DNA from 3 places in the Nonomuraea sp. NPDC049624 genome. Region 2 is predicted to be linked to each of the others. Evidence: riboswitches for the same ligand, from Rfam matches in the RefSeq annotation. Region 2 holds a riboswitch; each other region holds the start of a gene.
What was found. Region 2 has a riboswitch for cyclic di-AMP ahead of AB0J76_RS26375 (C40 family peptidase). Riboswitches for the same ligand answer to the same signal wherever they lie in the genome.
Positions count from the first base shown of each region.

Region 1 (10,030 bases), on a different contig from region 2:
CGCGATGGGGTCGAGGAGGAAGGCCGGGATGTCGGCCGTGCCGTTGTTCACCTTGGAGGTGGCGGCGGGCTGCTCGCCCTTGGTCAGGGCGACGGCCAGCTCGGCGGCCTTCTCCGCCTCTCTCCTGATGTCCAGGTAGATGGTCATGTACTGCTCGCCGGTGAGGATGCGCTGCACGGCGGCCAGTTCGGCGTCCTGGCCGGTGATAGGCGGCAGCTCCTTGTAGCCGGCGCGCTTCATGGCCGCGATGGCGCCGCCCGCCATGCCGTCGTTGGCCGACAGCACGCCGACGATCTGGCCCCGGCCGATGGCGGTGATCGCCTGCTCCATCTGCTGCTGCGCCTTGTCGGGGCTCCAGTCGGGGGTGTCGAACTCCCTGCCGACCTTGACCCTGCCGTCCAGGACGCTCTTGGCGCCCCTCTTGTAGTCGGCCGAACTGGGGTCGGTGGGCGAGCCGTGGATCATCACGATCTGGCCCTTGGCCGTGGTGCCCTTGGCGTTCATGGCGTCGAGCAGCGCCTGACCCTGCATCTCGCCCACCCGTACGTTGTTGAACGAGACGTAGTAGGCGTAGTCGATGCCCGAGATCAGCCGGTCGTAGGCGACCACCGGGACCTTCTTCTGCCTGGCCTGGTTGACCAGGGGCGCGACCGCGTTGGCGTCCACGGCGTCCAGGACGAGCACGTCGGCGTCCTGGGTGAGCGCAGCCTCGACCTGTTGTTGTTGTTTGGCCGCGTCCTGCTCGGCGTTGCCGTAGATCACCTTGCAGGCGGGGCACAACGCCTTGACCTTGGCCTCGAAGAGGGGGCGGTCGAAGGCTTCGTACCGGGTGGTCTTGGATTCGGGCAGGAACAGGGCGATCGTCCCGCCCTGCCGCGGCCCGCCGGCCTGAGTGGCCGTCGTGCCGGTGGTGGTGCTGCTGTTCCCGCAGGCGGCGGCCAGCAGGACCGCCGCTGCGGGGATGAGTCGCCAAGCTCGGTGCATCGCACTTCGTCCTCTCAGAAGATGCCCGCCCCCGCTTGGTAAGAAAGGTAGTTTACTATCAGGCGTGTTGGCTAGAGTGCACCTCGGAGGGAGGCCGGACATGCGACGCGACCTGGCGAATCCACGGCTGCTGCGGGTGCTCAACGAGCGCCGTCTGCTCGACCAGCTGCACGAGCACGGCCCCGCCTCGCGCGCCGACCTGGCCAAGAGCACCGGCCTGTCCAAGCCCACGGTCTCGGCCGCCCTGGCGGGGCTGGCCGAGGACGGCCTGGTCCACCTGGTGGGCGAGGTCTCCGGGCGGCCCGGCCCGGTCTCCTCGCTCTACGACGTGAACGCCGCCTCCACCCACGTCGCCGGCATCGACATCGGCCGCGACTGGATCAGGGTCGCCGTGGCCGACCTGCGCGGCACGTTCGCCGGGCGTACCGACGGCCGCAACACGGCCCGCACCTCCGCCGAGCTGGCCGTGCTGGTCGGCGAGCTGGCCCGGGCGGCGGCCCGCGAGGCCGAGGTCGAGTGGCGCTCGATCACCTGCGCGGTGGTGGGCTCGCCCGGCGTGTACGACCCCGTGCGCGGCGGCCTCGACTTCGCCCCCAACCTGCCCGGCCCGCCTGACCTGGCCGACCGGTTGCACGCCGCCCTGGGCGTCGACCTCGTCATCGAGAACGACATCAACCTGGCCGCCGTCGGCGAGCACGTCCACGGGGCCGGGCGGGGCAAGGCCAACTTCGCCCTGGTGTCCATCGGCACCGGCGTCGGCATGGGCATCGTGATCAACGGCGAGCTGTACGTCGGGGCGCGGGGGGCGGCGGGCGAGGTCTCCTACATCCCGGCTGCCGAGGACCCTCCCGCCTCCGTCCCGCCCGCCGCCCCTTTCGCGCAGGATGCCGATTTCCTCGCGCACGACGGCGACCCCTTCACGCACGGGGCCACCGAGGCGGCCACCTCCGCGCCCGGTGTGGTGCGCGCCGCGCGGGCGGCCGGGCTGGAGCTGGAGACGGCGAGGGAGGTCTTCGCCGCCGCCGCCGAGGGGAACGAGGCGGCCAGGTCGGTGGTGGAGGCCGAGGGCCGCCGCATCGGCGGGCTGCTGGTGGCCGTGGCCGCCGTGCTCGATCCGGAGGTGATCGTGCTGAGCGGGGGAGTGGGGCGCAACCTCGACCTGCTGGGCGCGTCCGTGGAGCGGCGCATCGCCGAGCTCGGGCCGTTGCGCCCGCGGGTGGTGGCCAGCGCGCTGGGCGACAGCGGCGTGCTGCTGGGCGCGGTCGCCCACGCCAAGGCCCGCGCCTGGGACCTCATCTTCGACGCCCGCAAACACTGACCCCAGCCCCGCCCCCGCAGGGCCGGTGGCTCCGCGCCCTGGGGTCCCGACACCCAGCCTGGAGCACCTTTGGGGGGTTTGGGGCGATGCGGGGGACTTACGATGAGGAGGTGGCCGGCCTCCTTCGTTCCGTGTGGCGCGAGCCTCGTCCTCCCGGCCCGCCGGTGCGGGTGTGGCGCGACTGGGCGCTCGTCGCGGCGCTCGTGCCGGCCGCGGTGATCGAGGGCGTGTTCCGGCCCGACCTGCGGTGGCCGGTGATCTCGACGGCCGTCACGGTCGCGCTGATCCCCACGCTGCTGTGGCGCAGGACCAGGCCGCTGCTCATGGTCGCGCTCGTCTTCGGCGCCACCACCGTGGCCCCGCTGCTGACCGGTGGCCAGCCGGTGGAGACGTACACGCTGGCGTTCGTCACGATCGTGCTCTACGCGCTGTTCCGGTGGGGTTCGGGACGCGAGGCCGTGATCGGGATGGCGGCCGGGCTGGTCGCGGTCGGCCTGTCGCTGGCCTCCGGACGGATGGCGCCCGGCGACGTCGTCCCGGCGCTCGGCGTGCTGGTCGCGACCGTCGGGCTGGGCAGCGCCTTCCGCTACCGGGCCGGCGCGCGGCTGCGCGAGCTCGATCAGGTCAAACTGCTCGAACGCGAACAGCTCGCCCGCGACCTGCACGACACCGTCGCCCACCACGTCTCGGCCATGGCCATCCGCGCCCAGGCGGGCCTGGCCACCGCCGCCTCCGAGCCGGGCGCGGCCACCGACGCGCTGCGGGTGATCGAGGCCGAGGCGTCGCGCACGCTCGCCGAGATGCGGGCCATGGTCCGGGTGCTGCGCAGGAACGAGCCGGCGGAGCTGACCCCGGGCCGCCACCTCGACGACCTGCGGCGGCTCGCCGGACGCCCGCGCGTCGGCCCGGCCGTCGAGGTGGAGATCGCGGACGGGCTCGGCGACCTGCCGCCCTCGGCCGGCGCGGCGCTCTACCGCATCGCCCAGGAGTCGATCACCAACGCCCGGCGGCACGCTCGCCACGCCACCCACATCACCGTCCGGGTCACCGCCGACGACGCCGCCGTACGCCTGACCGTGAGCGACGACGGCGACCGCGCCGGCGGGGTCGCCGCCCCCGGCTACGGCCTGATCGGCATGATCGAACGCGCCGCCCTGCTCGGCGGCACCTGCGAGGCGGGCCCCAACCCCAACCGCGGCTGGACGGTCACCGCCGTCCTGCCGAAAGAGACCGCATGAACGCCCGGCGGGAGGCCGCGCGCGTGCGTGAGGAGGCGGCGTGAGCAAGCGGCCGGAGGCTGCGGGAAGTGGCCCGGAGGGGGCGGCGGCCATCCGGGTGCTGGTCGCCGACGACCAGGAGATCGCCCGCACCGGGCTCAGGATGATCCTCGACGCCCAGCCCGGCATCGAGGTCGTCGGCGAGGCCGGGAACGGCAGGCGGGCCGTCGAGCTGGCCCGCCGCCTGCGCCCCGACGTGTGCCTGTTCGACATCCGCATGCCCGGCCTCGACGGCATCGCGGCCACCCGCGAGCTGGCCGGGCCCGACGTCGCCGACCCCATGGCGGTCGTCGTGATCACCACGTTCGACCTCGACGAGTACGTCTACGCCGCCCTGCGCGCCGGGGCCAGGGGTTTCCTGCTCAAGGACGCCGGCCCGGCGCTGCTCGCCCAGGCGGTGACCGCGGCGGCCGGCGGCGAGGCGCTCATCGCCCCGAGCGTGACCGCGCGCCTGCTTGCCGCGTTCGCCGGAGCCGGGCGCACGGAGGCGCCCGCGCAGCCGGTCGAGGCGCTCACCGGCCGCGAGGAGGAGATCCTGCGCGCCGTGGCCCGCGGCCGGACCAACAGCGAGATCGCCCGCGAGCTGCACATCTCGCTCAGCACGGTCAAGAGCCACGTCGCGAGCCTGATGACCAAGCTCGGCGTGCGCAACCGCGTCGAGATCGCCATGTGGGCCTACGAGACCGACCGCGTACGCACCTGATCTCCGCGACCTCTGCGACCTCTGCGACCTCTGCGGGCTCTGTGGACGGCCCACTCGGCCACCGCCAGGTTGATCACCCAGCCCGCGCCGACGAGCAGGGCCCGCCCGAGCTCGCCGGGCGGCCCGAAGGCGGCAGCGCCGAACGCCAGGGTGAACGCCTGCGTGCCCGCGCCGAGCCCGATCGCGTACCCGCGGGTCATCCAGGCGCGATGCCGGGCCACGTCACGCCGCCGGATCGCGGCCAGGCCGAGCAGGAGGCAGACGGCCATGCCCGTCCCGAACAGCAGGCGGAAGGCGGCCAGCAGCGTCCCGTCGCCGGCGGGAAGGTCGGAGAAGAGCGTCAGCCACAACCCCGACAGCGCCGCGACCAGCCCGCACGCCACCAGCACCCGCCCGGCCGCGCGGTGCCACCCCGGTCGCCCGGCCCGGAACCGGGCCTGGAACTGGAACGTGCCGAGGACGCAGAACGCCAGCGAAGCCGGGATGTGCAGCAGCACCGGCACGGGCATGGCGAAGAAACGCGCGTTGTCCGCCGTGACCGGGGCGCCGGCGGCCAGTTCGGTCAGCCGGAGTGCGCCGGCGACCAGCGGGACGACGCTGAGCGCGAGCAGCCCGGCGGGTGCGATCCATCTCATGCCTGAGAGCGTGCCGCCCGCGCCCGTGCCCGGTCATCGCGCGGACGGCCCGTCCCGGTTCGCACCATCGGCGGGCGGGCGGTCGTACTTTCGGCCATCGAGCCGTCGCCTTTCGACCGTTGAGCGTCCGCGCAGGTCACGCCCACACTGGCGGCACATCAGCGGCACATCAGCGGCACGAGGGAGAAAACGATGAAGGCGTACGTCCTGCGCTCGTTCGGCTCGCCCGACCAGCTCGTCCTGACCGACGTCGAGCGGCCCGTGCCGCGCGACGACGAGGTGCTGGTCCGGGTGCGGGCCACGTCCGTGCAGCCCTACGACTGGCACTTCATGCGGGGGCAGCCGTACCTGGCCCGGATCATGGGCGGCGGGGTCGGGCTGCGCCGGCCGCGTATCGCCGTCCTCGGGGCCGACGTGGCGGGGGAGGTCGAGGCGGCCGGCAAGGACGTCACGCTGTTCCGTCCCGGCGACGAGGTGTACGCCATGTCGCTGGGGGGCGGCTTCGGCGAGTACGTCTGCCTGCGGCAGGGCGAGGTGGCGCCCAAACCGGCGGGACTGTCGTTCGAGCAGGCGGCGGCGGTGCCGATGGCGGCCAACACCGCGCTGATCGCGCTGCGCGACGAGGGACGCCTCCAGCCGGGCCAGAAGGTGCTGGTCAACGGCGCGTCCGGCGGCGTGGGCACGTTCGCCGTGCAGCTCGCCAAGGCGCTGGGGGCGCACGTCACGGGCGTGTGCAGCGGGCGGAACGCGGACCTGGTGCGCTCGCTCGGCGCGGACGACGTCATCGACCACACCAAGGAGGACTTCGCGGCCTCGGGCCGGCGCTTCGACCTGCTGCTCGACGTGGCGGGCGGTCGCCGGCTCGCGGACTGCCGCCGGGTGCTGACCAGGAAGGGCACGTACGTGCTGGTCGGCGGGCCGGCCGGCCGCTGGGTGCAGCCGGCCGGCCACATGTTCGCCGCGCTCGCGTCGGGGCCCTTCGTCCCGCAGCGGATCGTCAGGGCGGACGTCGTCCGCTGCGGGAGCAACAGGGCGAACCTGCTGACGCTGACCGGGCTGATCGAGCGGGGCGCGGTCACCCCGGTCATCGACAGGACCTTCCCCTTCGGCGAGCTCCCGGCGGCCGTCCGCTACCAGGAGGAGGGGCACGCCCCGGGGAAGGTCGTCGTCACAGGGTCGCGGTGAGCATGGCGGGGGCGGGGGCCTTCTGGAGCTGCTTGTAGTCGGCCCAGCGCTTGACGCCCTTGGGGTCGGGGCGTACCGCGCCGACGAAGGCCTGCCTGCGCCACTGCGACAGGCGTTCCTCCTTCACCACGTCGCCGGTGTGGGGGGAGTGGACCATGTAGCCGGGTTTGGAGATCATGCCGACGTGGCCGAGGCCGCTGAAGAACACCAGGTCGCCTGGTTTGAGGTCCTTCCAGGAGATCTTCCTGGAGAAGGCGCCGTACTGCTCCGCGGCGGTTCTGGGGAGCTCGATGCCGGCGTCCTCGTAGGCCCGGAGCATGAGGCCCGAGCAGTCGTAGCCCCGTTCGCTGGCGCCGCCCCACACGTACGGGGTGCCGCGCTTGTCCATGGCGTATTCGAGGGCGACCTTCCAGGCCGGTTTCGGCACGTGCCGTTCCTGGACCTGTTTCACCTGGGGGCCGGTGAGGGTGACGGAGGGGGCGGGGGCGGCCGGAGCGGCCGGAGCGGCGGGAGCCGCGGGGGCGGCAGGCGCGAGACCTGCGGCGCCCGCTGCCACCGCCAAAAAGATGGCGATGCTAGACAGGGGACTGTCCTTCCACGTGGCCGACCGGGTTAGCTGACGGGCTCGGGCCTGGAAGTAGCCCTACGGCGACGCTCTCGGGGGAGAGGCGCAGCCGATTCGCCCCGGGGGGAAAGATGGGTCCCCGGCTCCACGCAGCGGCTGCGTGGATTAGGCTCGTCGGACTCTAACGAAACGGTCAAAAGGTCGCAATCCCCCCAAAACGGATTGTCCGGTTGTTGAGATGATGTGTTCGTCAGCCGAGACGAGCCGGTAAGGTACCGCCCATGGAGTCGCGTAACATCCGCCTGGCCGTCATCCCCGGGGATGGCATCGGCGCCGAGGTCGTAGCCGAAGGGCTCAAGGTCCTGGAGGCCGTGGGCACGAAGATCGAGCCCACCCACTACGACCTGGGCGCAGCCCGCTACCACCGCACGGGCGAGACGCTGCCCGACGCGGTGCTCGAAGAGCTGCGCGGCTACGACGCGATCCTGCTCGGCGCCGTGGGCGACCCCAGCGTGCCGCCCGGCATCCTGGAGCGCGACCTGCTGCTCAAGCTCCGGTTCGAGTTCGACCACTACGTCAACCTGCGGCCGGTCAAGCTGTTCCCCGGCGTCGAGACCGCGCTGGCCGGCGCCACCGCCGAGCACATCGACATGGTCGTCGTCCGCGAGGGCACCGAGGGCCTCTACGCGGGCACCGGCGGCGTCATGCGCCGCGGCACGCCGCACGAGATCGCCACCCAGGAGTCGCTGAACACCGCCCACGGCGTCGAGCGCGTCGTGCGTTACGCCTTCCAGAAGGCTCAGTCGCGGCCTCGCAAGAAGCTCACGCTCGTCCACAAGACGAACGTGCTCACCTTCGCCGGCGACCTGTGGCAGCGCACGGTCAACCGCGTGGCCGCGGAGTTCCCCGACGTCACCACCGACTACAGCCACATCGACGCGGCCTCGATGTTCTTCGTCACCCAGCCCGAGCGCTTCGACGTGATCGTCACCGACAACCTGTTCGGCGACATCATCACCGACCTCGGCGCCGCGATCGCCGGCGGCATCGGCCTGGCGGCCAGCGGCAACATCAACCCCGAGCGCACCTCGCCGAGCATGTTCGAGCCGGTGCACGGCAGCGCGCCCGACATCGCCGGTCAGGGCAAGGCCGACCCGACCGCCACCATCCTGTCCGTGGGCATGCTCCTCGACCACCTCGGCCTGCACGCCGAGGCCGCCAAGGTCGAGCAGGCCGTGGCCGCCGACATCGCCGAGCGGGTGACCGGCCGCGCCGGCCGCACGACCAGCGAGATCGGCGACGACATCGCCGCGCGAGTAGCCGGCTAGGACCGCCTAGCCCCGCACGCGCCTGGCGGTCCGAACGCGGACTGCCAGGCGCTTTTTCGCGTTCTTCGGGATTGAACCCCCCAAGTGCCTCTTGCCATCCCAAATCGCGAGACACTAGGAAGTACGAATACTGCTCGCGGGCAGTAGCTACCAGAATCAGCTTTCGAGTCGCAGATTCGTAGAGAGAAGGACCGTCGTCATGACCATCGCTCAGAAGCTCAGCTTCGACGTGCAGCATTCCGACCACGCTCGCACCGCGGCCGAGCGGGAGCAGGTACTGGCGAACCCCGGGTTCGGGCAGGTCTTCACCGACCACATGATCTCGATCGACTACACCGACGGCGAGGGCTGGCACGACGCCAGGCTCATGCCGTACGGGCCGCTCTCGCTCGACCCCGCGACCTCGGTCTTCCACTATGCGCAGGAGCTGTTCGAGGGCCTGAAGGCGTACCGGCAGATCTCCGGTTCGATCGCGACCTTCCGCCCGTACGCGAACGCCGCCCGCTTCAACCGCTCGGCCGAGCGCATGGCCATGCCCGAACTGCCGGAGGAGGCGTTCGTCGAGTCGCTGGAGCTGCTGGTCTCGGCCGACAAGGAGTGGGTGCCGACCACCGAGGGCCACAGCCTCTACCTGCGCCCGTTCATGTTCGCCACGCAGGCCGGGCTCGGCGTCAACTATCCGTCGAAGACCTACAAGTACATGGTGATCGCCTCGCCGGCGGCCTCGTACTTCAGCGGCGGCATCAAGCCCGTCTCGGTCTGGCTGTCCACCGAGTACACGCGCGCCGCGCCCGGCGGCACCGGCTTCGCCAAGTGCGGCGGCAACTACGCCGCCGCCTTCGTCGCCCAGCGCCAGGCCGTCGACAACGGCTGCGACCAGGTCGTCTGGCTCGACGCCCACAAGCACGAGTACGTCGAGGAGATGGGCGGGATGAACCTGTTCTTCGTCTTCGGCAACAAGCTCGTCACCCCGGCGCTCACCGGCACCCTGCTGCCCGGCATCACCCGGGAGTCGATCCTGGAGATGGCCGGCGACCTCGGCCTGGAGGCCGAGGAGCGGCTGGTCTCGGTGGACGAGTGGGAGTCCGCCTGCGCCTCCGGCGAGCTGACCGAGGTGTTCGCGTGCGGCACCGCCGCCGTGGTCACGCCGGTGGGGTCGGTCAGGGGCGACGACCGCGCCTGGACCATCGCCGACGGCACCCCCGGCCCGGTGACGATGCGGGTGCGCGAGGAGCTCGTCGGCATCCAGTACGGCGCCCGCCCCGACACCCGCAACTGGATCCACAAGATCGGCTAGACGCGCGGACGGCCGGCGTTCAGGCGCCGGCCTCCGTCAGGGCCGCGGTGTCGACGTGGAGGTTCCACGGGTCGGGCAGGAACACCGGCTCGCCCAGGGAGACGACGTTCTCGCTGCGGTAGCGCCGCCCGCCCGGCCCGCCGAACAGCGTCACCAGCCGCTGGAACGGGTCGATCACCAGGTAGAGCGGCACCCCGCCGCGCGCGTAACCGCCCGTCTTGACGAAGTGCACGTCGTACGTCGTGGCCACCGAGACGACGTCCACGAGCAGGATCGTCGAGGCGCCGTGGACGGCGTGCTCCTCGTGCAGACGCGGCCGGGGCGGGACCACGGCCAGGTCGGGCACGTAGAGGTCGTGGCCGGGGCCCAGGTAGACGGTGATGTTCGGCCAGATCTCCCAGCCCCGGACCGCCGCCGCGGTGGCGAGCTGGAACAACGTCCGGGACAGGATCGTGTTGTGCTGCCAGGTGCCCGGCTCGTTCACCACGATCCTGCCCTGGACCGTCTCGATGCGGAACTCGGGGAACAGCTCGCGCACGGTGCGGTAGCGCTCTTCCAGGGGCCTGACCATGCCGCCGTCCTCATGCTTCGCCGGGGGGTTTCCGAAGGATCACTCAGAGTAACGGCGGCGGCGTCCCGCGATCTAGTGGTTCTTCCTGATCATCGTGATCCCGTCGGCGACCGGCAGCATGACCACGCTCACCCGCGGGTCCTCGATCACCAGGTCGTTAAACTCGC
Region 1 is NZ_JBFAOR010000008.1:220,198-230,227, forward strand. Features, by position in the region: gene AB0J76_RS32025 (sugar ABC transporter substrate-binding protein) at 1-984, opposite strand, end outside; gene AB0J76_RS32030 (ROK family transcriptional regulator) at 1,085-2,302, shown strand; gene AB0J76_RS32035 (histidine kinase) at 2,413-3,540, shown strand; gene AB0J76_RS32040 (response regulator transcription factor) at 3,581-4,282, shown strand; gene AB0J76_RS32045 (DUF2306 domain-containing protein) at 4,255-4,917, opposite strand; gene AB0J76_RS32050 (NAD(P)-dependent alcohol dehydrogenase) at 5,110-6,102, shown strand; gene AB0J76_RS32055 (C40 family peptidase) at 6,086-6,658, opposite strand; cyclic di-AMP (ydaO/yuaA leader) riboswitch at 6,689-6,849, opposite strand; gene AB0J76_RS32060 (3-isopropylmalate dehydrogenase) at 6,949-7,995, shown strand; gene AB0J76_RS32065 (branched-chain amino acid aminotransferase) at 8,195-9,292, shown strand; gene AB0J76_RS32070 (Uma2 family endonuclease) at 9,312-9,863, opposite strand; gene AB0J76_RS32075 (O-methyltransferase) at 9,936-10,030, opposite strand, start outside.
Region 1: linked by a shared signal. The riboswitch ahead of AB0J76_RS32055 (C40 family peptidase) and the one ahead of AB0J76_RS26375 (C40 family peptidase) in region 2 are both predicted to bind cyclic di-AMP.

Region 2 (10,030 bases):
CGTGTAGTCGCCCAGGTAGGTCACCACGTCGGCGTGCGCGCCGATCCTGCGCAGCACCGAGCGGAAGCCCGGCGCGCCCGCCCACGACGCCTCGTGGCCGTGGGTGAGCATCACCACCCGCCGCGCGCCCGCCGCGCGCAGGCGGGGGGCGAGCAGGCCGAGCGGCGCGGCCGCGCCGAAGACGACGGTCTCGGCGCGGTGCTCGGCCACCAGCCCGGCCGCCCTGCGCGCGACGGCCGGAGTGGGCAGCATCAGCCGCGTCGGGTGCCGGACGACCCGGTACGGCTGACGCCGGTCGAACTCCTCGCATCCCGGCCAGGCGGGGGCGTAGACGGCCACGCCCGGCGTGCGGAGCGCGAGTCCGTGCACGAACGACTGGATGCCGCCCGGCCTGGGCGGGAAGTCGTTCGTCACGAAGACCACGTCGGTCACGGTTCGGGGACGCCGTTCAGTCTCGCCCACGAGCGGGCCAGGGCGATGCGCTCGGGGCTGGAGGGATGGGAGGCATAGAGCACATATTCCACCGCATCCGGCGACAAGTCGGAAATGTTGGTTATGGCGAGGCGTTTCTGCATCGCGACGAACGTGGCCGGATCCCTGGTGAGGTCGAGGGCGTGCACGTCGGCCCGCGCCTCCACGTGCCGCGTGATCAGGTTCTGGGCCGGGTCGGAGACCAGCGAGGCCAGCGTCATCAGCCCCATGAGCACGCCGATGGCGCGCGGGTCGGCCACCGAGGCGATCCCCGTACGCCGCCGCAGCGGCCCGACCAGCAGGAACAGGCCGATCGCGCCGAAGGCGGCCAGCAGGCCGCCGAGCAGCGTGCCGCCGAGCACGTCGGCGTGCTTGGCGTGGCCCAGCTCGTGCGCGACCACCAGCTCGACCTCCGACTCCGGCGCCTTGAGCAGCGTGTCGTACACGACGATCCGGCGGGTGGCCCCGAAGCCCGACACGTACGCGTTGAGCGCCGTGGTGCGCCGCGAGGCGTCGGCGACCAGCACGTCCTCGACCGGGACGCCGTCCCGCTCGGCCATGGCCAGCAGCTCCGACCGCAACGAGCCCTGCGGCATGGAGGTGAAGTCGTTGAACAGCGGCTCGAACACCACCGGATAGACGTACGACACGCCCAGGGTGAGCGCGAAGGCGCCCACGGCGGCCGGGATCCACCAGCGGCGCACCCTGCGCGCCAGCGCCACGAGGGCCAGCAGCATGACGGCCGTCAGCAGCACGCTGACGCCGGTGTTCTTGAGCCGGTCGGCGGTCCAGCCCGCCCAGTCCTGGGTGGACAGGCCGTAGTCGCGCAGGATCGTCTCGAACCACATGCCGAGCGGCCACCTCAGCACCTCGGTGATCGCGGTGAGCACCACCACACCGAGGAGCACCCGCACCCACCACGGGCCCCTGAGCACGCCGAGCACCTTGGCCGCGAACGGTGTCAGGACCAGCAGCCCGGCGAACAGGACCGTGAGGCCGAGCGAGATGTAGCCGGGCAGGGTCGTGGCCGCGTCGAACGCCTGCGCCCTGGCGATCTGGGCGGCGCTGAAGTCGCGGGCGGGGTCGGGGGCGACGGCGGGCGCGCCCGCCGCCAGGACCCGCCAGGGGGTGGTGAACGCGGCCACCGCCAGGATCACGCCGCCGACCAGGACCAGGGCGGCGCCGGCCGCGCGCCTGGAGCGGGATTCCGCGCGTTGGCGTTCGCGGGCGATCAGGTGCTCCGCCGTTCCCGTCAGCTTGCCGGTTCCCGGACGGGGGTCGGCGTCCTCGGTGAGGGGGACGGCGGGGTCGTCCGTGCCCTCGGCGGCCTGCGCGGGGGCCGAGGCGTCGGCGGCGGGGGCGCCGGCGCGGGTCGCGTGGGGGCGGTCGTCGGGGGTGGGGGGCTGGGGGTGACGGGGGTCCTCGGTGTCGGGGTCGGCGTCCGCGTCGGGGCGGGCGTCCGGGCGGGCGTCCGGATCGTCCGGGTCGTCGGGGTGTCCCGGGGATTCGGGGGGCTCGTTGGTGCCGGACGGCTCCTGCGGCGCACCGTCGCCGGGCCGGTCTCCGCCGTCGTCCCTGATGGCCACACCTCCGCCGTGCGCCGCCGTGCCGGGCTCGTCGGCCACTCCGGCGACCGCTCCGGCGGGCTCGTCCCCTTCCCGGGGCGGGTCGTTCCGCTCGCTCATCTGCCTCCCCTTCACGCGAGCTGCTCTCGTACGTACTCGCGCCACCGTGCCGCCAGCGTCTCGGCGGTGAGCCCCACGGAGGCGAGCGCCTGATCGACGCCGGCCACGCGGGCATCACGGTAGAGCCGTACCAGGGTCCCGTCACCGAACCGGTCTGCGAGGAAGCGACACGCCATCCAGGCCTCCTGGTACGCCCGCGCGAGCCGTCCGGGGTCGGCCGCCGTGGGGGCGAAAGTCGCAGGTCCGGGCAACTCGCTCGGCAGCCGGCCGGCCCGTACGTCGGCGGCCAGTTCGGCGGCGGCCGTCCCGACGGGTAGCCCGGCGTCGCGGTAGGCCACGTAGTCGGCGAACCCCTCGTAGAGCCAGACGGGCAGCCGGTCGGTGCCCGCGGCGACGTGGGTGAGCTCATGGGTGAGGACGACGTCGCGTCCCGTGGGGGTGAGCCGGGCGAAGGAGCCGGGCACGACGATCACCCTGGCGCCGTCGGCCACCGCGGCCAGCCCGTCCAGCGGGCCCGTGCCCGCCAGCCCGGCCGCCTCCGCGTCGGAGTCCGGCACGACGACCAGCGCGCGTACCGGCCGGCCGAGCACCGCGGACACCCGCGCTCCGGCGAGGTCCGCGCGGCGGGCCAGATCGGCGAGCACGCCGGGGTCGGCGCGATGCCCCACCACCACGGACCGTGCGCCGCGGGCCACCTGACCGCCGTCGCTCCACAGACCGCGCGCCCCGGCGGGCAGGACGGCGGCGGGCGGCGCGTCGGCGACCACGAGAACCGCCGCCAGCAGCAGGACCGAGAGGAGCAGGCGCGGACCGCGGAGGGACGGACGCACCTGCGAGGACACGGCCCGATGCTAGTAGGCCCACGCCCCTCCCGGCCCCTTCACGAGACCGGCCCCTTACGAGACCAGCCCTTCACGGGCCCGGGCATGCGACAGGCCCCGGCCCGGACCGGGGAGGGTCCGGGCGGGGCCCGTTGTCACGCGCCGGGACGCACCGCGCCGACGAACGACGACTTCCGCCATCCGCCCAGTTTGTCGATGCGCACCCGTTCGCCGGTCCGCGGCGAATGGACCATCTTGCCGTGGCCGACGTACATGCCGACGTGGCCCAGCCCGTTGAAGAACATCAGGTCACCCGGCTTGAGATTGCGCCAGGAGACCTTCCGCTTGATGCGGGCGAACTGGCTGTTCGTCACGCGCGGGAGTCGTACTCCGGCCTTCTTCCAGGCGTACTGGACGAGTCCGGAGCAGTCGAACGCACCAGGGCCCGTGGCCCCGTACCGGTACGGGTCGCCGACCTGATGCTTGGCGACGGCGACGGCCCTGCGGGCCCTCGACGCCTGCCGCGCGGCCTTCGCCGACTTCGCGGACCTGACGGTCTTCGCCGACTTGGCCGACTTCGCAGTGGCCGCCTTGGCGGTGCTGGACACCGCGGTGAGCCTGACGGCCGATTCGCTCACCGTCTGCGCCCCGGCCGGTACGGCATGGAGAACCGCACCTCCGGCCGTCACGGTCATCGTGAGTGCGACGCCCCTCAGGGCGAGACGGGACAGACGGGGGTTATGCAGGGAGGTAGACAGGATTTCTCCTTGTGTCTTCCACGAACGCCTACCGGGTTAGCTGACGGATTCGGGCCTGGAAGTCGCCCTACGGCGCGATGGCGCGCCGATTCACCCCTGATCCCGGGGGATTACGGGATCTTTGGGTCCCCGGCTCCGTGCCTCCTGGCTGCACGGACTCGGCAGGTCGCCACCCGATGTTGTGCCTGAACGGGGATATCGGCGGCGACCGCTGGATTTCTCTCTGGTCCGCATCGGGGGTTCCGATGTCGATCCGCGGTGCGCATGGCTTGCTGACCGCGACGCCAGAAACTACGCCGAGGGGTCAAGATTTGGCAAAGGGAGACACAGCCTGTAAAGATCAGATAAGGGTGGGAGTCAAGGGTGAAACCGCTGCTGGAACCGAGGGTTCCGTTACAGTTTTGTGACCCTTCTCACACTTCCCGGCACACCTGATTGTCAGGGCGCTTTCGCCCCCTTTGTCCCATTCGCCCCAGGGGTCACGCACACCGGTCGGGCGGGGCCGAGTCAGGGGCGGATGGCTCCGACGAGGGGGCGGCCGTAGTCGGCGAGGCGGACGACCTTGACGACGTCACCCGTCTGCGGCGCGTGGACGATCTTGCCGCCGCCCGCGTAGATGCTGACGTGCCCGAGCCCCTCGCTGAAGATCAGGTCCCCCGGCTGGAGGTCTTTGAGGTCCACCTTGCGGCTGGCGCCCCAGGCCCACTGCTGCCAGGTCGTACGCGGCAGCGAGACGCCGGCGGCGCGCCAGGCGGCCTGGGTCAGCCCTGAGCAGTCGTAGCCGCGCGGGCCCGTGCCGCCGAAGATGTACGGCTTGCCGACCTGGGCGAAGGCGAAGTTGAGTACGGCGGCCGCGCTGCCCGAGGCGGGACCGGTGTACTTGATGCCGGTGCTGTTGGGGTTGCCCGGGTTGTAGGCCCCCAGCTTGTCCAGGAGCTTCTTCTGCTGGCCGACCAGCTTCAGCACCTCGGCCCGCTCCTTCTGGACGGCGTCCCGCTCCTTGTCGGCGTCGGCCAGCGCGGTCTCGGCGTTGTCGCGCTCGGCCTTGAGACCCTTGTTCTCCCGGTCGAACGCGGCCAGCTTCTCCAGCCGCTCGCGCGAGAGCTGCCCGGCCATGGCCAGCCCGGCCAGCAGGTTCTCGGGGTCGTTGACGCCGACCATGCCGGGCAGGGAGGTGACGTCCCCGCCCAGCTTGTACGAGTCCACCGCCACCTTGATGATCTCGGCGCGGAGGTCGGCGACCGTCTGCAGCTTCTGCTTGTAGCGGTCGTTCAGCCTGGTGTAGGCGTCCTTGGCCTTCTTGTAGTTCTCGGTCGCCGTGTTGTACCGGTCGACGACCTTGTCGGCCTTGTCGTTGAGCTTGTCCAGCTTGGCCTTGGCCTGTTTGAGAGTGGGCTTGGGATCAGCGAGCGCCGCACCCATCGGAACCGTCATCAGTCCGATCGCGAGACCCGCGGCCACCGCCACCCGGCCAAACCTCACAGCGTCGCCTCCCAGGGATTACACCTGGGGCGAAATAGTACAGAAGTGGCGGGTGGCGTCTCGCCAATAGTGCTAATTCGTAACTTATGCGCGGCCCAACCGGCGCAGCAGCAGACCGGACGGAACCGGTCTGGCACCCATCCGGCGTACGGACTCGGCCACCTCGCGGTCGGAGGAGACGACGGCGATGGCCCGGCCGGGCGGCTCGGCCCGGACGAGCTGGCGGATGAGGTCGTCGGCGATCTCCCCCGGCGCGCTGAAGAGCACCCGCACCCCGCGCGGCGCCACCACCTGCACCGGCGCGTTGAGCTCGGCGCCGTCGAAGACCACCGTCACCTCGACGCGGGTCTGGGCGACCAGCCCGCCGAGGCCGGTCATCAGCCGGTTGCGCTGGTCGGCGAGGGTGAGCGTGCCGTAGCCGGTCTTCGTGACGTTGTAGCCGTCGATGATCAGGTGCACCTGCGGCAGCGCCAGGAGCTGGTCGAGGAGCTGCGGGTCGTCGTCGGCCAGGGCCCGCGCGGGCACGCCGCGCACCCCGGGACGCTCGCCGGTGCTGGCCGCGACCGAGTCGGCGGGCCTGCTGATCGTGGTGGGCAGCGCCAGCTCCCTGCGCAGCCCGGCCGAGGCGTCCTGGAGGGCGTCGAGCAGCACCCTGATGCGGGCGTCCTCGATGCTGCGGCCCTCGCGGGCGGCCCGGCGGGAGGCTTCGAGCTGCCTCTCCACGTCGGCCAGGCGCTCGCGCAGGCGGCGCAGCTCGGCCTCGCCCGCGTTGCCGGCGGTGGAGGCGGCGTGCCGGGCGTCGTCGGCGGCCTGTTCCATCTCCTCGGCCCTGCGGGTGGCGGCCTTGGCCCGCTCGCGGGCGTCGTGGAGCTTGCGCCGCAGGTCGGAGTTCTCGGCGCGGGCCGCCTTGATCTGCTCGCGCAGCCGGTCGGCCTCCTCCTTGGCGGCGCTCTTCTGGGCGGCGAGCTGCTCGCGCAGCCGCGTCACGGCCTCCTCGCGCTCGGACCCCTCGGCCGCCACGGCGGACTGCTCCAGGTCGGCGCGGGCGGTTTCGATCATCTCCGCCCAGCCGGGCGGTCTGGTGAGATAGGCTGCGGCAGCCACCAGCACGGGGTCGGCGGCGGGCGGCACACTGCCCTCGGCCAGCGCGGCGACCAGCTCGGGCCACCCGGCGGCGACGGACTCGGCGACCAGTTCGCGGAACTTCTTGTCGTTCTCCAGCTGCGCGGCGATCGGCGCGCTGCCCAGCTTGGCGCGCTTGCGCGGGTCGAACTTGGCGATGCCGCGCAGCGGCGGCGGCACGGAGACGGCGGGCATCGTGCCGAGGACCTGCGCGGCCAGGTCGACGACGTTGAGGCGCACCTGCTCGGGAAGCGGGCGAGACAGGCCTTCACCCGCTGAACTCATCCCACTTGTCCCTTCGTGACATGCCCTTTCAGACAAGGGTACGGCTCTTGCGTACCTGACCGTAACGGTCCCTTGAACCTAGACAAGCGCTTGGTAGGGGGTATACGACTGAGCCGGGGCAGCGGTCCGGCGCGGAGGTGAGCGGTGACGGAACAGATGCGCACGTCCACGCGTGACCTGGAGGAACTGCGCGAGCGGGCGTCCCGCTGGCTGCGCGGCCGGGTCGGCGGGGACGCCACGGTGTCGGAGCTGTCGCGGCCCTCCGGCAACGGCATGTCGAGCGAGACGCTGTTCTTCACCGCCACCTGGGCCGCCGGGACCCGGCGGTGCGTGGCCAGGCTCGCACCTGCGGCGGAAGCCGTCCCGGTGTTCCCCTCCTACGATCTGCGGGCCCAGTTCGAGGTCATGCGGCTGGCCAGGGAGAAAGCTGGGATCCCAGCGCCCAGGCCGCTCTGGTTCGAGCCCGACCCCGCGCCGCTCGGGACGCCGTTCTTCGTCATGGAGCGGGCCGAGGGCGACGTGCCGCCGGACGTCATGCCGTACACGTTCGGGGGCTGGCTGCACGACGCCTCCCCCGGCGACCGGCGGCGGCTGCAGGACGCGAGCGTCGGGCTGATGGCGGCGCTGCACGGGACGCCGTACACCGGACCGGACGTCGCGGTGCTCGGCCCGCTCGCCCCCGGCGGCACGGACGGCCTGCGCGCGCACGTCGAGGCCCAGCGCGCCTACTACCGGTGGGCGCACGGCGCACGGCCGATCCCCGTGCTGGAGCGGGCCTTCGACTGGCTCGGCTCACACTGGCCGGACGACCCCGGCCCCGACGTCCTGACCTGGGGCGACGCCAGGATCGGCAACGTGATGTACCGCGACTTCACGCCGGTGGCGGTGCTGGACTGGGAGATGGCCGCCGTGGGCCCGCGCGAGCTGGACGTCTCCTGGATGATCTTCCTGCACCGCTTCTTCCAGGACCTCGCGGTGGCGATGGGCCTGCCCGGCATGCCGGACTTCATGCGCCGCGACGACGTATGCCAGAAATATCGCGAAATGACTGGCTACGAGCCCCGCGACCTCGACTTCTACGAGATGTACGCCGCCCTCCGCCACGGCATCATCATGGCCCGGGTGTGGCAGCGCAGGATCCACTTCGGCGAGCAGCCCATGCCGGACGACCCCGACGACCTGGTGCTCCACCGGGCCGCCATCGAGGAGCTGCTCACCCGCTAGCGTCGTACACCAGCAGCGCGATCTGCACCCGGTTGTTCAGGTCGAGCTTGGTCAGGATGCGCGAGACGTGCGCCTTGACCGTGGGCACGCTCATGAACAGCTCCCGCCCGATCTCGGCGTTCGACCTGCCCTGCCCCACGGCCAGCGCGACCTCGCGCTCCCGCTCGCTCAGCCGGCCGAGCAGCCCCCGCGCCCGCTCGGTGCGGTCGCGGCCGCCGCCGTCGGACACGTGCGAGATGAGCTGCCGGGTCACCGCGGGCGACAGGATCGGCTCCCCCGCGGCCACCCGCCTGACGGCGTCGACCAGGTCGCCGGGCGGGATGTCCTTCAGCAGGAACCCGGCCGCCCCCGCGCGCAGCGCCCGCACGACCTGGGCGTCGGCGTGGAACGTGGTCAGCACCACGACCTCGGGCGGCGCGGCGGTGCGGCGCAGCGCCTCGGTCGCGGTGAGCCCGTCGACGCCCGGCATGCGGATGTCCATCAGGACGATGTGCGGCCGGTGCTCGGCCACCCGCGACGGCACCTCGGCCCCGTCGGCCGCCTCGCCCACGATCTCGATGTCCGCGGCCCCGCCGAGGATCATCGACAGCCCGGCCCGCACCATCGCGTCGTCGTCCACGATCAGCACCCTGATCGGCGCGTCCATCGGCCCTCCGTCGGTCAACGTCCGTCCTCGTCCTTCTCCGGCGGCCACGGCAGCCAGGCGCGCACCCGGAACTCGCCGCCGGTCACGCCGTGCTCCAGCCGGCCGCCGGCCAGCTCGGCGCGTTCGGTCAGCCCGATGAGCCCGGCGCCCGCCCCCGGCATGCGCGGCCCGTGCCGCGACCACACCGGGTTGCGCACCTCGGCCGAGACGCCGTCGCCCGGCTCGCCCGCCACGGCGACGGCCACCGGCGCGCCGCCCGCGTGCTTGCGCGCGTTGGTGAGCGCCTCCTGCACGATGCGGTAGACGTTGCGGCCCACCCCGGCCGGGACGCCGTCGGCGGCGCCCAGGTCGAGGCGTACGTCCATGCCGGCCTGGCGGCACTCCTCGACCAGTGCGGGCAGGTCGGCGAGGGTCGGCTGCGGCCGGTCGGGCACCGGGTCGGCGGCCCCCGGCGGGGTGTGGCGGAGCACGCCGATCACCTCGCGCAGGTCCTGGAGCGCCAGGTGGGCGTTGCTCCTGATCGCCCCGGCGGCCCTGGCGACGTCCTCGGCGGGCGCGTCGGGACGGAACTCCAGCGCCCCGGCGTGCAGGCTGAGCATCGAGATGCGGTGGGCCAGCACGTCGTGCATCTCGCGGGCGATGCGCTCGCGTTCGAGCCGCTTGGCGTCCTCGGCGGCGGTCTCGGCCCGTTGCCTGAGCGACCAGACGAGCTGCCGCCTGGCCCGGATGACGATGCCCCAGGCGTAGACGGTCAGCACGATCGTCACCCCGAACGCCGCGCCCCACAGCGGCGTCAGGTCCGGCTGGGGCCGCAGCAGCACGTACGGGGCCAGGGTGACCAGCGCCAGCAGCGTGACCGGCCCCGACACCTTGAACGGCCGGTGCACCGCCACGGTGAACAGCGCCACCAGCGAGGCCCCGCCGACCAGCTCCAGGTAGGACGACAGCAGGATCGTCACCAGCGCGAAGCCCACCGGCCAGCGGCGCCGCAGCCACACCCCCGCGCACGCCAGCGCCCCCACGATCTGCTCGACGGCCAAAAGCGGCTCCGGCTCGTGCCTGATCTCCTCCAGGCCGATGAACGTCACGCCGCAGGCCAGCAGGAACAGCGCGATGTCGGAGACCCAGTCGAGGGTCGAGCGCCGCACCCGGCCGCCGCGCCCGTCGCCGAGCAGCGTGGACGGCAACGCCCACCGGTATTCCAGGGCCGGATCGCCCTCCCCCCGCAGTTCCCTCACATTCGTCGAGGTTATGCCCTGCGCGGGAGCCGGCGACAGCGACCAAAGTCGGTGTCGCCGCAGACCGATGGCCGAGGCGGGCGGGCCGCCGCGGCGGCGAGTGTGGAGGGCATGAAAGCGGTGGTGGAGGCGTTCGGCTGGCTGCTGGTCCTGCAAGGGGCCGGCGGGCTGCTCAACACGCTGTTCGGCTGGTGGGCGTGGGCGCACGGCCTGCTCGTGGTCAACGTGCTGTCCTTCCTCGACGGTTACGAGGTCTTCGCGGCCGTCGTGATCGGCGTGCTCGGCTTCGCGCTGCTCG
Region 2 is NZ_JBFAOR010000006.1:362,773-372,802, forward strand. Features, by position in the region: gene AB0J76_RS26360 (glycosyltransferase family 4 protein) at 1-432, opposite strand, end outside; gene AB0J76_RS26365 (M48 family metallopeptidase) at 429-2,156, opposite strand; gene AB0J76_RS26370 (hypothetical protein) at 2,168-2,998, opposite strand; gene AB0J76_RS26375 (C40 family peptidase) at 3,133-3,615, opposite strand; cyclic di-AMP (ydaO/yuaA leader) riboswitch at 3,746-3,909, opposite strand; gene AB0J76_RS26380 (NlpC/P60 family protein) at 4,243-5,169, opposite strand; gene AB0J76_RS26385 (NYN domain-containing protein) at 5,302-6,624, opposite strand; gene AB0J76_RS26390 (phosphotransferase family protein) at 6,769-7,848, shown strand; gene AB0J76_RS26395 (response regulator transcription factor) at 7,838-8,494, opposite strand; gene AB0J76_RS26400 (histidine kinase) at 8,509-9,732, opposite strand; gene AB0J76_RS26405 (hypothetical protein) at 9,844-10,030, shown strand, end outside.

Region 3 (10,030 bases), on a different contig from region 2:
CGCCGTATCCCCTACGCTTTGTTGTTGTGAGCGAGGAACTTCCAGAGCAGATGCGCATCCGGAGGGAAAAGCTCGACCGCCTCCGCAGCGAGGGCGTCGACCCTTACCCGGTGAACTTCCCACGCACGGCGACCAACGCCGAGGTCAGGGAGAAACACCAGGGCCTGGAGCCCGACACCGCCACCGGTGAGACGGTCGGGGTCGCGGGCCGCGTCATGCTCAACCGCGTGGGCGGCAAGCTCTGCTTCGCCACGCTCCGCGACGGCGGCGCCGACCTGCAGGTCATGATCTCGCTCGACAAGGTCGGCGAGGAGTCGCTGGCCGCCTGGAAGCGCGACGTCGACCTGGGCGACCACGTCGGCGTGACCGGCGAGGTCATCACCTCGCGCCGCGGCGAGTTGTCGATCCTCGCCGACAGCTGGCAGATCACCGCCAAGTGCCTGCGGCCGCTGCCGGAGAAGCACGTCGGCCTCACCGACCCCGAGGCGCGGGTGCGCCAGCGCTACGTCGACCTCATCGTCAACGACGAGGCCAGGAAGATGGCGCGGGTGCGCAGCGCGACCGTGCGCGCGGTGCGCGACTTCTGGCACGAGGAGGGCTACCTCGAGGTCGAGACCCCGATGTTGCAGCCCATCCACGGCGGCGCGACGGCCCGGCCGTTCAAGACCCACATCAACGCCTACGACATGGAGCTCTACCTTCGCATCGCGATCGAGCTCTACCTCAAGCGGCTGGTGGTCGGCGGCGTCGAGAAGGTCTTCGAGATCAACCGCAACTTCCGCAACGAGGGCGCCGACTCCACGCACAACCCCGAGTTCACCATGCTCGAGGCCTACGGCACCTACCTCGACTACAACGACATCGCCGACCTGACGCAGCGCATGTACCAGAAGGCCGTCGTGGCCGCCCTGGACACCACCGTGGTCGTGCACGACGGCGTCGAGATCGACCTCGGCCTGGAGAAGTGGCCGCGGGTCCGGCTCTACGACCTGGTGTCCGACGCCGTGGGCGAGGAGATCACCACCGAGACCACCCTTGAGCAGCTGCGGAAGATCGCCGACCGCCGTGAGGTCCACTGGGACGCCAAGTGGGGGTCGGGCAAGCTCGTCCAGGAGCTGTTCGAGGCGCTGGTCGAGCACACGCTCGTGCAGCCGACGTTCGTCATGGACTATCCGCTGGAGACCTCGCCGCTGGCCCGCCTCCACCGCGACAACCCGCTGCTGACCGAGAAGTGGGACCTCATCGGGTTCGGCACCGAGCTCGGCACCGGCTACTCCGAGCTCAACGACCCGATCGACCAGCGTCACCGCCTGGTCGAGCAGTCGCTGCTGGCCGCGGGCGGCGACCTTGAGGCGATGCAGCTCGACGAGGACTTCCTGCAGGCCCTCGAGTACGCGATGCCGCCCACGGGTGGCATGGGCGCCGGAATCGACCGCATGATCATGGCCTTCACCGGCAAGAACATCCGCGAGACCATCCTGTTCCCGCTGGTCAAGCCCACCCACTGAGCCGCCGTCCGGCGCCCCGCGCAGGCGTGGGGCGCCGGACCCAGCGGTCAGGGCACCAGCACCAGCCGTCCGCGCAGGCCGCCCTCGGCCAGGCGGACATGGGCGTCGGCGGCCTTCTCCAGCGGGTACGTCCCGGCCACCCGCAGCGTCAGCCGTCCGGCCTCGACCAGGCGCACCAGCTCCGCGAGCTGCCGGGCGTCCGAGCGGAACAGCACGGTGGCCACGTCCGTGCCGCGCAGCGGCACCGGCGCGACCCCCGACGCGAGCGCCACGAACGCTCCGCCGTCCCGTACGGCGTCGAGCGCGGGCAGGCCCAGCACGGCCGCGTCCACGACGGCGTCCACACCACCGGGCACCCGCGCCCGTACGGCCTCGGCCAGGTCCTCCTCGCGGGGGACGAACCATTCCGCCCCGAAGCCGCGTACCAGCTCCTCGTCCGCGGCGCCGGCGGCGGCCACCACCCTGACGCCGCGCACGGCGGCCAGCTCCACCAGGTAGCCTCCGACGGCCCCCGCCGCCCCCGTGACCAGCAGCGTGCCGCCCGGCCCGACGCCGGTCCGGTCGAGCGCCTGCCAGGCGGTGAGCCCGTTCAGCGGCAGCGTGGCCGCGTGGACGGGGCTCACGCCGCGCGGGGCGCGGGCCACCGCCGGGGCGTCCAGCACGACGTACTCGGCCTGCGCCTTGTACGGCAGCTCCAGCCGCGCGCAGAGCCCCACGACCTCCTCTCCCACGCTGAAGGAGGCCCCCGGGCCCACCTGGTCGACGGTCCCCGCGGCGTCGAAGCCGATCCCGTACGAGTCCAGCTTCCTGGCCAGCCCGTACGAGGCCAGGGCCCCGGACGCCACGGCCAGGTCGAAGGGGTTGACCCCGGCCGCGGCCACCTTGACCCGCACCTGGCCGGGCCCCGCCGTCGGCAGCGGCGCGGACACCAGCCGGGGAGCGCCGGAGCCGCCGATGAGTGCACGCATGTTCGTCATGCCGACGACCCTAGGAAGAGTTACTCTCTTTCAGTAAGTAGGCACCTGGAAGTGCGTAACACACGGCGAGGAGTGAGACGATGGCGACCACGACGGCGGCGCAGCGGCGTGACCAGGCGAGACTGGCCTTCGACGCCTACTTCGCCGAATGCCCTTCACGCAAGCTGCTCGACCGGCTCAGCGACAAATGGGTCACGCTGGTGCTCAGCGCGCTGGCCGGCGGCGAGCGTCGCTACAGCGACCTGGCCAGGCACATCGCGGGGGTCAGCCAGAAGATGCTCACCCAGACGCTGCGCGGCCTGGAGCGCGACGGCCTGGTGGCGCGCCGCGTCACGCCGCAGGTGCCGGTGCGCGTCGACTACGCGCTCACCCCGCTGGGCGAGAGCCTGATGCCGCTGGTCATCGCCATCAAGGCGTGGGCCGAGGAGCACATCGAGGACGTCGAGGCCGCCAGGGAACGCTACGACGCTACCGCCTGAGCCGCACCGGCAGCCGGGCCAGCCCGCGCAGCACCACGTTCTCCTTGTACGGCGGCTCCGGATCGGCGGCCTCCATCTTCGGCGCCGCCGCGGCCAGCGCCGACAGCGCGATCTCGCCCTCCATCCTGGCCAGCGTCGCCCCCAGGCAGAAGTGCAGGCCGAGCCCGAAGGCCAGATGCCGGCCGGGCTCGCGGCCGGGGTCGAACCGGTCCGGATCGGCGAACGCGGCCGGGTCGCGGTTGGCCGCGCCGATCGGCACGAGCACGCCGGTGCCCGCGGGCACCGGCGTGCCGCCCAGTTCCCGGTCCTCCAGCGCGATCCTGGAGGTGAGCTGGACCGGCGGATCGAAGCGCAGCACCTCCTCGACCACCTCCCTCGGCCGCTCGGCGGCGCGGTGCAGCAGGCCGTGCCGCAGCAGGTTCAGCACGCCGTTCGCGATGAGGTTGACGGTGGTCTCGTGGCCGGCCACGAGCAGCAGCACGCAGGTCGCCAGCAACTCGGCCTCGGTGAGCTCCTCGACGTGGGCGAGGGCGCTCAGGAGGTCCTCCCCGGGATGCTCGCGCCGCCGCGCGATCAGGCGGCGGAAGTAGTCGCGGAACTCGTTCCTGGAACGCTCTGTTTCCGACATGAGGGCGTCTGTCAGCATCGGGTCAAGTCCGCGGGCAAGGGCCTCGCTCCACCCGCGGAAGCGGTCGTGGTCCTCCGGCGGCACCCCGAGCATCTCGCTGATCACCATCACCGGCAGCGGGTACGCGAAGCCGGAAATCAGCTCCGCCTCCTCCGGCAGCCGTCCGATCAGGTCGGCGGTGATCGCCTCGATCCGCGGCCTGAGGCGGGCCACCATGCGCGGCGTGAACGCGCGGCTGACCAGAGCACGCAACCGGGTGTGATCGGGCGGGTCCATGAGCAGGAACGACCTGCCGGGCTGACCTGCCTCTTCCTGCGCGGGCGGGGACGTTCCGTGACCGAACCCGGGGTCGCGCAGCACGGCCGCGCACAACTCGTACGTGGTCACGACGAGCAGCCCGCCGCGCGTTCTGAAGATCGGCCCGGCGGCTCGCAGCTCGCGATATCGGACGTACGGATCGCGCACAAATTGCGGATCCGAGGGATCAAAACCCAGCACGTCGGTGGCGCTCATCGGAGGTGGAACCGGGCCGCCGAATTGATCGTTTGGACCGTTCATAGCTGATCACGGCGTGCCGACATATGCGGAGTACGTCACATATAAGTGATCATGTCAATAGCACTGGTCAAGGGCGCCGATTGTCGCGCTTGACGACCTTTCCGCGATGCGTTTACCTTCACCGAGACGAGCGGCTTTGCTTCGCCTGAAAGGTCCGAGTTCTGCTGTTGGGGGGAGGGCTCCCGGTGGATGTGCTCACAGAAGGCGTTGAGCTGAGCCACGCGGATTTGGCGTTACTGGCCGAACTGGCCAGGGGGGTGACCGTCGATCGGGTCGGCAGGCGGCTGGACATCAGCGGACGGACCGTACGGCGCAGGCTGAGGGGCATCTGCGACCGCATCGGCGTGGCCACGGCGATCGAGGCCGTGGCATGGGCGGCGCGCCGCCAGCTCATCTAGCGGCGCTCATCTGGCGGCGCTGGGCGAAGTGGCGCTGGATGAAGTGGGGCTGGGCGGTGTGGCGCTGGGGCGGTGTGGGGCGCCGGTCAGTCCGCGATGCGCACGCCGCCGGCGAACGGCCGCCCGCCGATCGGGGCGACCCGCACGACGTCACCCGTGCGCGGGGCGTGGACCATCATGCCGCCGCCGATGTAGATGCCGACGTGGTGCAGGTCGCTGTAGAAGAACACCAGGTCGCCGGGGCGCAGCTGGTCACGGCTGACGTGCGTGCCGGCCGTCCACTGGTCGCCGGTGTAGTGGGGGAGCGAGATGCCCACACGCTGGTAGGCGGCCATCACCAGGCCGGAGCAGTCGTAGGAGCGCGGCCCTTCGGCGCCCCACACGTACGGCTTGAGCTGCTGGGTGAGGGCCCACTTGACGGCCTGGGCCGCCTTGCCGTCGCCGATGACCGGCAGGTTGACGCGTACGGCCCGGGTGCCGGGACGGCCGGCCTCGCCCATGGCCCGCCGGTAGAGGTTGCTCTCCACCTTGGTGACCAGCTTGGTGATCTTCGAGCGCTTGGCCTCCAGATCGGTGACGATCTTCTGGACCTCGGCGATGCGGGTCTTCGCGCCGGCCCTGGCCCGCTCGGCGGCCTCCATGGCCTTGGCGAGCTGGTTGACCTCCTCGCCCTGCTGCTGTTCGAGCGCGTACGTGGTCGCGGCCCGGTCGAGGAAGGTCTCGGGGTCGCCGGACTGGGCGAAGGCCAGGGCCTTGTCCAGGCCGCCGGTGATGTAGGCGTTCTGGGCGAGCAGCGAGGCCCTGGCGCGCCTGGCGGCCAGGTCGGACTCGCTGGTGGCCAGGATCTTCTGGGCGGAGTCGTTGGCCTTCTGCGCGGCCTTCAGCCGTTCGCGCTGCTCGTTGTACTGCTCGGCCAGCGTCTCGATCTCTTCGTGCAGCTTCTCCACCTGGTCGGAGAGCTCGGAGAGCGACGGCTTCGGGTCGGCGGCGGCGGAACCGACGGGGACGGCGAACAGCATCGCGGCGACGGTGACGCCGATGACGCCGAGGCGGCGTGCGCGCCTGGCCTGTTCCTGGGGGCGGGCGTGCCTGCCCCCCGTCTTCCCCGAGCGGTCGAGCGTCCGCTTCACCAACCGAGCTCCTCTCATCGACGCCGGCCGGGTTAGCTGACGGGTTCGGGCCGGAGCAGCCCTACCGAGATGGTCGGATTCACCCCAAGTGGCGGCGCTGGCTGCTCGCCGCCGTTGGTTCCCCGGCTTCCCTTGCGGGAATTGGGCGTGTCTTTCCGCGCGCATTACGCGGAGAACATCGTCGCTGGACACTAATGCACTCCGGGTTCACGCTCAACCGGAACTGCCGAGTCTGTAGAGGTTTCACAACTGAAGGGTCACAAGGTGATCTCGTGGGTAGCCGTACGGAAGCGGGCTTCTGCACCTTTTGTCCAGCATTCGGGGCGCTGAGGTCTGGAGGAAAGCTCCAAGTCGGCTCGTGTTCGCTCGACCACGGGATGTGATGAGATGCCCGAGACGTGGGATTTAGGGCCGAGCCGTAATGAGATCTGTACCCTGGAGAGCCATGGAGCAGGTGGCCGAAGTGGCAGTCCCCGAGACCGCGGTCGTGGTCAGGCGTGCCCGCACGCCCGACGTGCGTGCGATCAGGCGTCTCGTGGACACCTACGCGGGCGCGGGTCCGCGGCTCCTGGAGAAGGCCACGGTCACGCTGTACGAGGACGTCCAGGAGTTCTGGGTGGCCGAGCGGGACGGGGAGGTCGTCGGCTGCGGCGCGCTCCACGTGCTGTGGGAGGACCTCGCCGAGGTCCGTACGGTGGCCGTCGATCCCGCGTGCCGGGGGCTGGGCGTGGGGCGGCGGATCGTCTCGGCACTCGTCCGGCAGGCGAAGGATCTGGGGCTGCGGCGTGTATTCTGTCTGACTTTTGAGGTCGACTTCTTCGCGAGGCACGGTTTCCGCCCCATCCAGGGCACCCCGGTCTCACCCGAGGTCTACGCCGAGTTGCTGGCCTCGTACGACGAGGGTGTGGCGGAGTTCCTTGATCTGGAACACGTCAAACCGAACACCCTTGGCAACACCCGCATGCTGCTGCATCTGACATCGGGTGACGCGGACCTTGACCACTTGGAAAGGTGATTGTTGATACCTATGTCGATACGTTGGGCAGCACAGGCATGTGTCCTGACACGTGCCACATGCGCACTCGAAGCGAGGTGACACGGTGAGCACCGGACAGCCGCCGTACCCACAGGACGATTCCGGCGAGAACCCCGAGTACGGGCAGCACCACGGCCGTCGGCCCGGTGAGCCCGACCCGGACGTGACTGTGGTCGGCTACCGGGCGGACGATGCCTTCGGCCAGCCCCCATATGGTCAGCAGCAGCAACAGGGCTATGGCCAGCAACAGCAGTACGGCCAGCAACAGCAGCAGTACGGCCAGCAGCAGGGCTACGGCCAGCAGCCCCAGTACGGCCAGCAGCCCCAGTACGGCCAGCAGCCCGCCTCGGGCCAGCAGGGTTACGGCCAGCAGCCGCAGTCCTCCGGCCAGCAGTACACCCAGCCGGGCTACGGCCAGGAGGCCCAGTACGGCCAGCAGGCCGGCTCGGGCCAGCAGGGTTACGGCCAGCAGCCGCAGTCCTCCGGCCAGCAGTACACGCAGCCCGGCTACGGCCAGGACGCCCAGTACGGCCAGCAGGGCTACGGCCAGCAGCCCGCCTCGGGCCAGCAGTACGCCCAGCCCGGCTACGGCCAGCAGGCCGCGCCGGGTCAGCAGGGTTACGGCCAGGACGCCCAGTACGGCCAGCAGGGCTACGGCCAGCAGGCCGCCGCGGGGCAGCAGGGCTACGGCCAGCAACCCCAGTACGGTCAGCAGCCGCAGTCCCAGCCCGACTACGGTCAGCAGCAGGGCTACGGCCAGGACGCCCAGTACGGCCAGCAGGCCGCCTCGGGCCAGCAGGGCTACGGCCAGCAGCCGCAGTCCTCCGGCCAGCAGTACGCCCAGCCCGGCTACGGCCAGCAGGCCGCGTCGGGCCAGCAGGGTTACGGCCAGGAGGCCCAGTACGGCCAGCAGGGCTACGGCCAGCAGTCGCAACCCGACTACGGCCAGCAGCAGGGCTACGGCCAGGACGCCCAGTACGGCCAGCAGGGCGGCTACGCCCAGCAGCAGTACGGCGACCAGCAACAGGGTTACGGCCAGCAGTACGGCGACCAGCAGCAGTACGGCCAGGCATACGGCCAGCAGCAGCAGTCGCAGCCCTACGGCCAGCCCGGCTACGGCCAGCCCTACGGTCAGCCCGTCGGCGTGCAGCCCCCGGGCGCGCCGGCTCCTCTGGCGGAGTGGTGGCAGCGTCTGGTCGCGAGGATCATCGACGGTGTCATCCTCGGCATCGTGAACTTCGTGGTCAGCCTGATCCTGGGCCTGTTCGCGATCGGTTACGACTCGGCGACCGGCTCGACCTCGGGCATCCTGTCGGGATTCGTCATCGGCATCCTGTCGGCGATCGTCACGACCGCCGTCTGGGTCTGCTACGAGTTCTTCCTGACGAAGATGAACGGCCAGACGGTCGGCAAGATGGTCATGGGGATCAAGGTCGTGCCGGTGGGCCAGGCCCTTCCTCCGGGCGGGCTCACGTCCGACCTGGCGATCAAGCGCGCCGGCGTCACCTGGGGCGGCTACATCCTGAGCGTCATCCCGTTCCTCGGCCCGCTGCTCGCCTGGGCGTGCGTCGCGGTCAACGGCGCCTCGCAGCTGTGGGACAAGCCGCTGCAGCAGACGTTCGCGGACAAGTTCGCGGGCACGGTGGTCGTGAAGATCAAGTAATCCCGCGTCAGCGTAAAACAGGGGCCGGCTTCCCGCCGGCCTCTGTTTTGTGTGTGCGGGGCGTACCAAAATGGGGGGTACGACCGCCGACCGCGTGAGGTGGGATATGGCCGGGACACCGTCGTGGCCGGGCGCCGTGCCCGCGGAATGGTGGGAACGCCTCGCCGCCCGCTTCATTGAGGCGCTGGTCTTCGGGGTCTTCTATTACATTCTGTTCATCGCGCTGTGGGGCGTCTTCCGGACTGTCGGGACGGTGGAGGCGTTCGACGGGCGGCTGCCCGGGCTCTTGGCCTGGTTCCTGGCCGGCCTGTGTTATGCGGCCTATGACTGGCGGGCCCATTGCCTGCACCGGCGGACCTTCGGCCAGGCGATCATGAGGATTCGCCTGGCACCGGACGACCTTCCGCGTGGCGCCCTGCTGAAACGGGCCCTGGTCTATCCCGGGCCTGTCATGCTGATGGGCATTCCGGTGGTCAATCTGCTGGCCGGAATGCTGCTGTTCGGCGTCGGGTTGCTCATCCTGATCGACAAGCCGTTGGAGCGCGGGCCGCATGACAGGCTGGCCGGAACGCGGGTGGTAAAAGATCTTCGTTGAGGCATCCGCACCTGGGAAGATGCCTTTTCGCAAAATTTTCCCTTGATCCGGTAAGGAGCCTGGAGAGACTGGCATTAGGCTATGGGACGTCCGGGTTGCCGGATGTCGGTGCCCCTGCTCCCTGAGGGCGACTGTGTGTGGCTATGGTCGGTTCCGGGTGAGTTGTCACCTAGGCGTCATGAGCGTCCGGCGTGCTCCCGCAGGTCCCGCAGGTCGCGCCGGGATGCGTATTTAGCGCCCCCGAAACCCTGCTAGCCCTGGAGGCGAGGACGAATGGAAGCCGTTACAGACGTATTGTCAGCGCTCATCCCCCCGGTCGTGGTCGGCGGCGCCTTCATCTTTGGCGCGGTGAAGTTGCTGCGATCGGAGGTCGCCGGGCGACGGGCAAACCACCAGGATCAGGCCGAGAACCAGAACTGATCTGCCAGTCAGCCGAATCCCCGTAGCGCTGAATTGTCTCCGCGCCTTTCCGGGTATATGTTTGGGCGAGCGAATGAAACAATGCTCCGGGAAAGGATTGCGTAGATGGCCAAGCAGATCCAGGAGATTCTCATCGATGACCTCGATGGGGGCGAGGCCAATGAGACGGTCAGCTTCGCTATTGACGGCTCCTCCTATGAGATTGACCTCAGCGACGTTAACGCCAAGAAGCTGAGGGACGCACTCACGCCTTTCGTGCAGCACGCCCGCAGGGCAGGAGCCGTGTCGGCCCGTCGCCGTGGTCGCGGCGGCAACCGCGCCATGAGCCGCGAGAAGAGCTCGGAGATCCGGCAGTGGGCCAAGGCCCACGGCCTGCCGGTCAGCGAGCGCGGCAGGATCGCCTCCACCGTCGTGGAGAAGTACGAAGCGGCTCACTGAGCCTCGTCAAGAGAGCCATCTCCTGACCATGCGCTTATGCCGTTCGCCTAGGACCCCGGCGAGCGCCATAAGCGCATGATCGTTTTTGTGGGAAGTGCGTGAATCCCCCGACCACTTGTTGATCTTCTAATCCGCCCAAATGTGGGCGTATTGCTCACCTGTGGCGCCGGACAAGGCGTCGCGTGTGAGTGGAACGTGCC
Region 3 is NZ_JBFAOR010000001.1:1,053,362-1,063,391, forward strand. Features, by position in the region: gene lysX (bifunctional lysylphosphatidylglycerol synthetase/lysine--tRNA ligase LysX) at 27-1,508, shown strand; gene AB0J76_RS05530 (NADP-dependent oxidoreductase) at 1,556-2,485, opposite strand; gene AB0J76_RS05535 (helix-turn-helix domain-containing protein) at 2,566-2,964, shown strand; gene AB0J76_RS05540 (cytochrome P450) at 2,954-4,057, opposite strand; gene AB0J76_RS05545 (LuxR C-terminal-related transcriptional regulator) at 4,336-4,548, shown strand; gene AB0J76_RS05550 (NlpC/P60 family protein) at 4,635-5,678, opposite strand; cyclic di-AMP (ydaO/yuaA leader) riboswitch at 5,685-5,836, opposite strand; gene AB0J76_RS05555 (amino-acid N-acetyltransferase) at 6,124-6,693, shown strand; gene AB0J76_RS05560 (RDD family protein) at 6,779-8,377, shown strand; gene AB0J76_RS05565 (RDD family protein) at 8,484-8,972, shown strand; gene AB0J76_RS05570 (Lsr2 family protein) at 9,498-9,830, shown strand.
Region 3: linked by a shared signal. The riboswitch ahead of AB0J76_RS05550 (NlpC/P60 family protein) and the one ahead of AB0J76_RS26375 (C40 family peptidase) in region 2 are both predicted to bind cyclic di-AMP.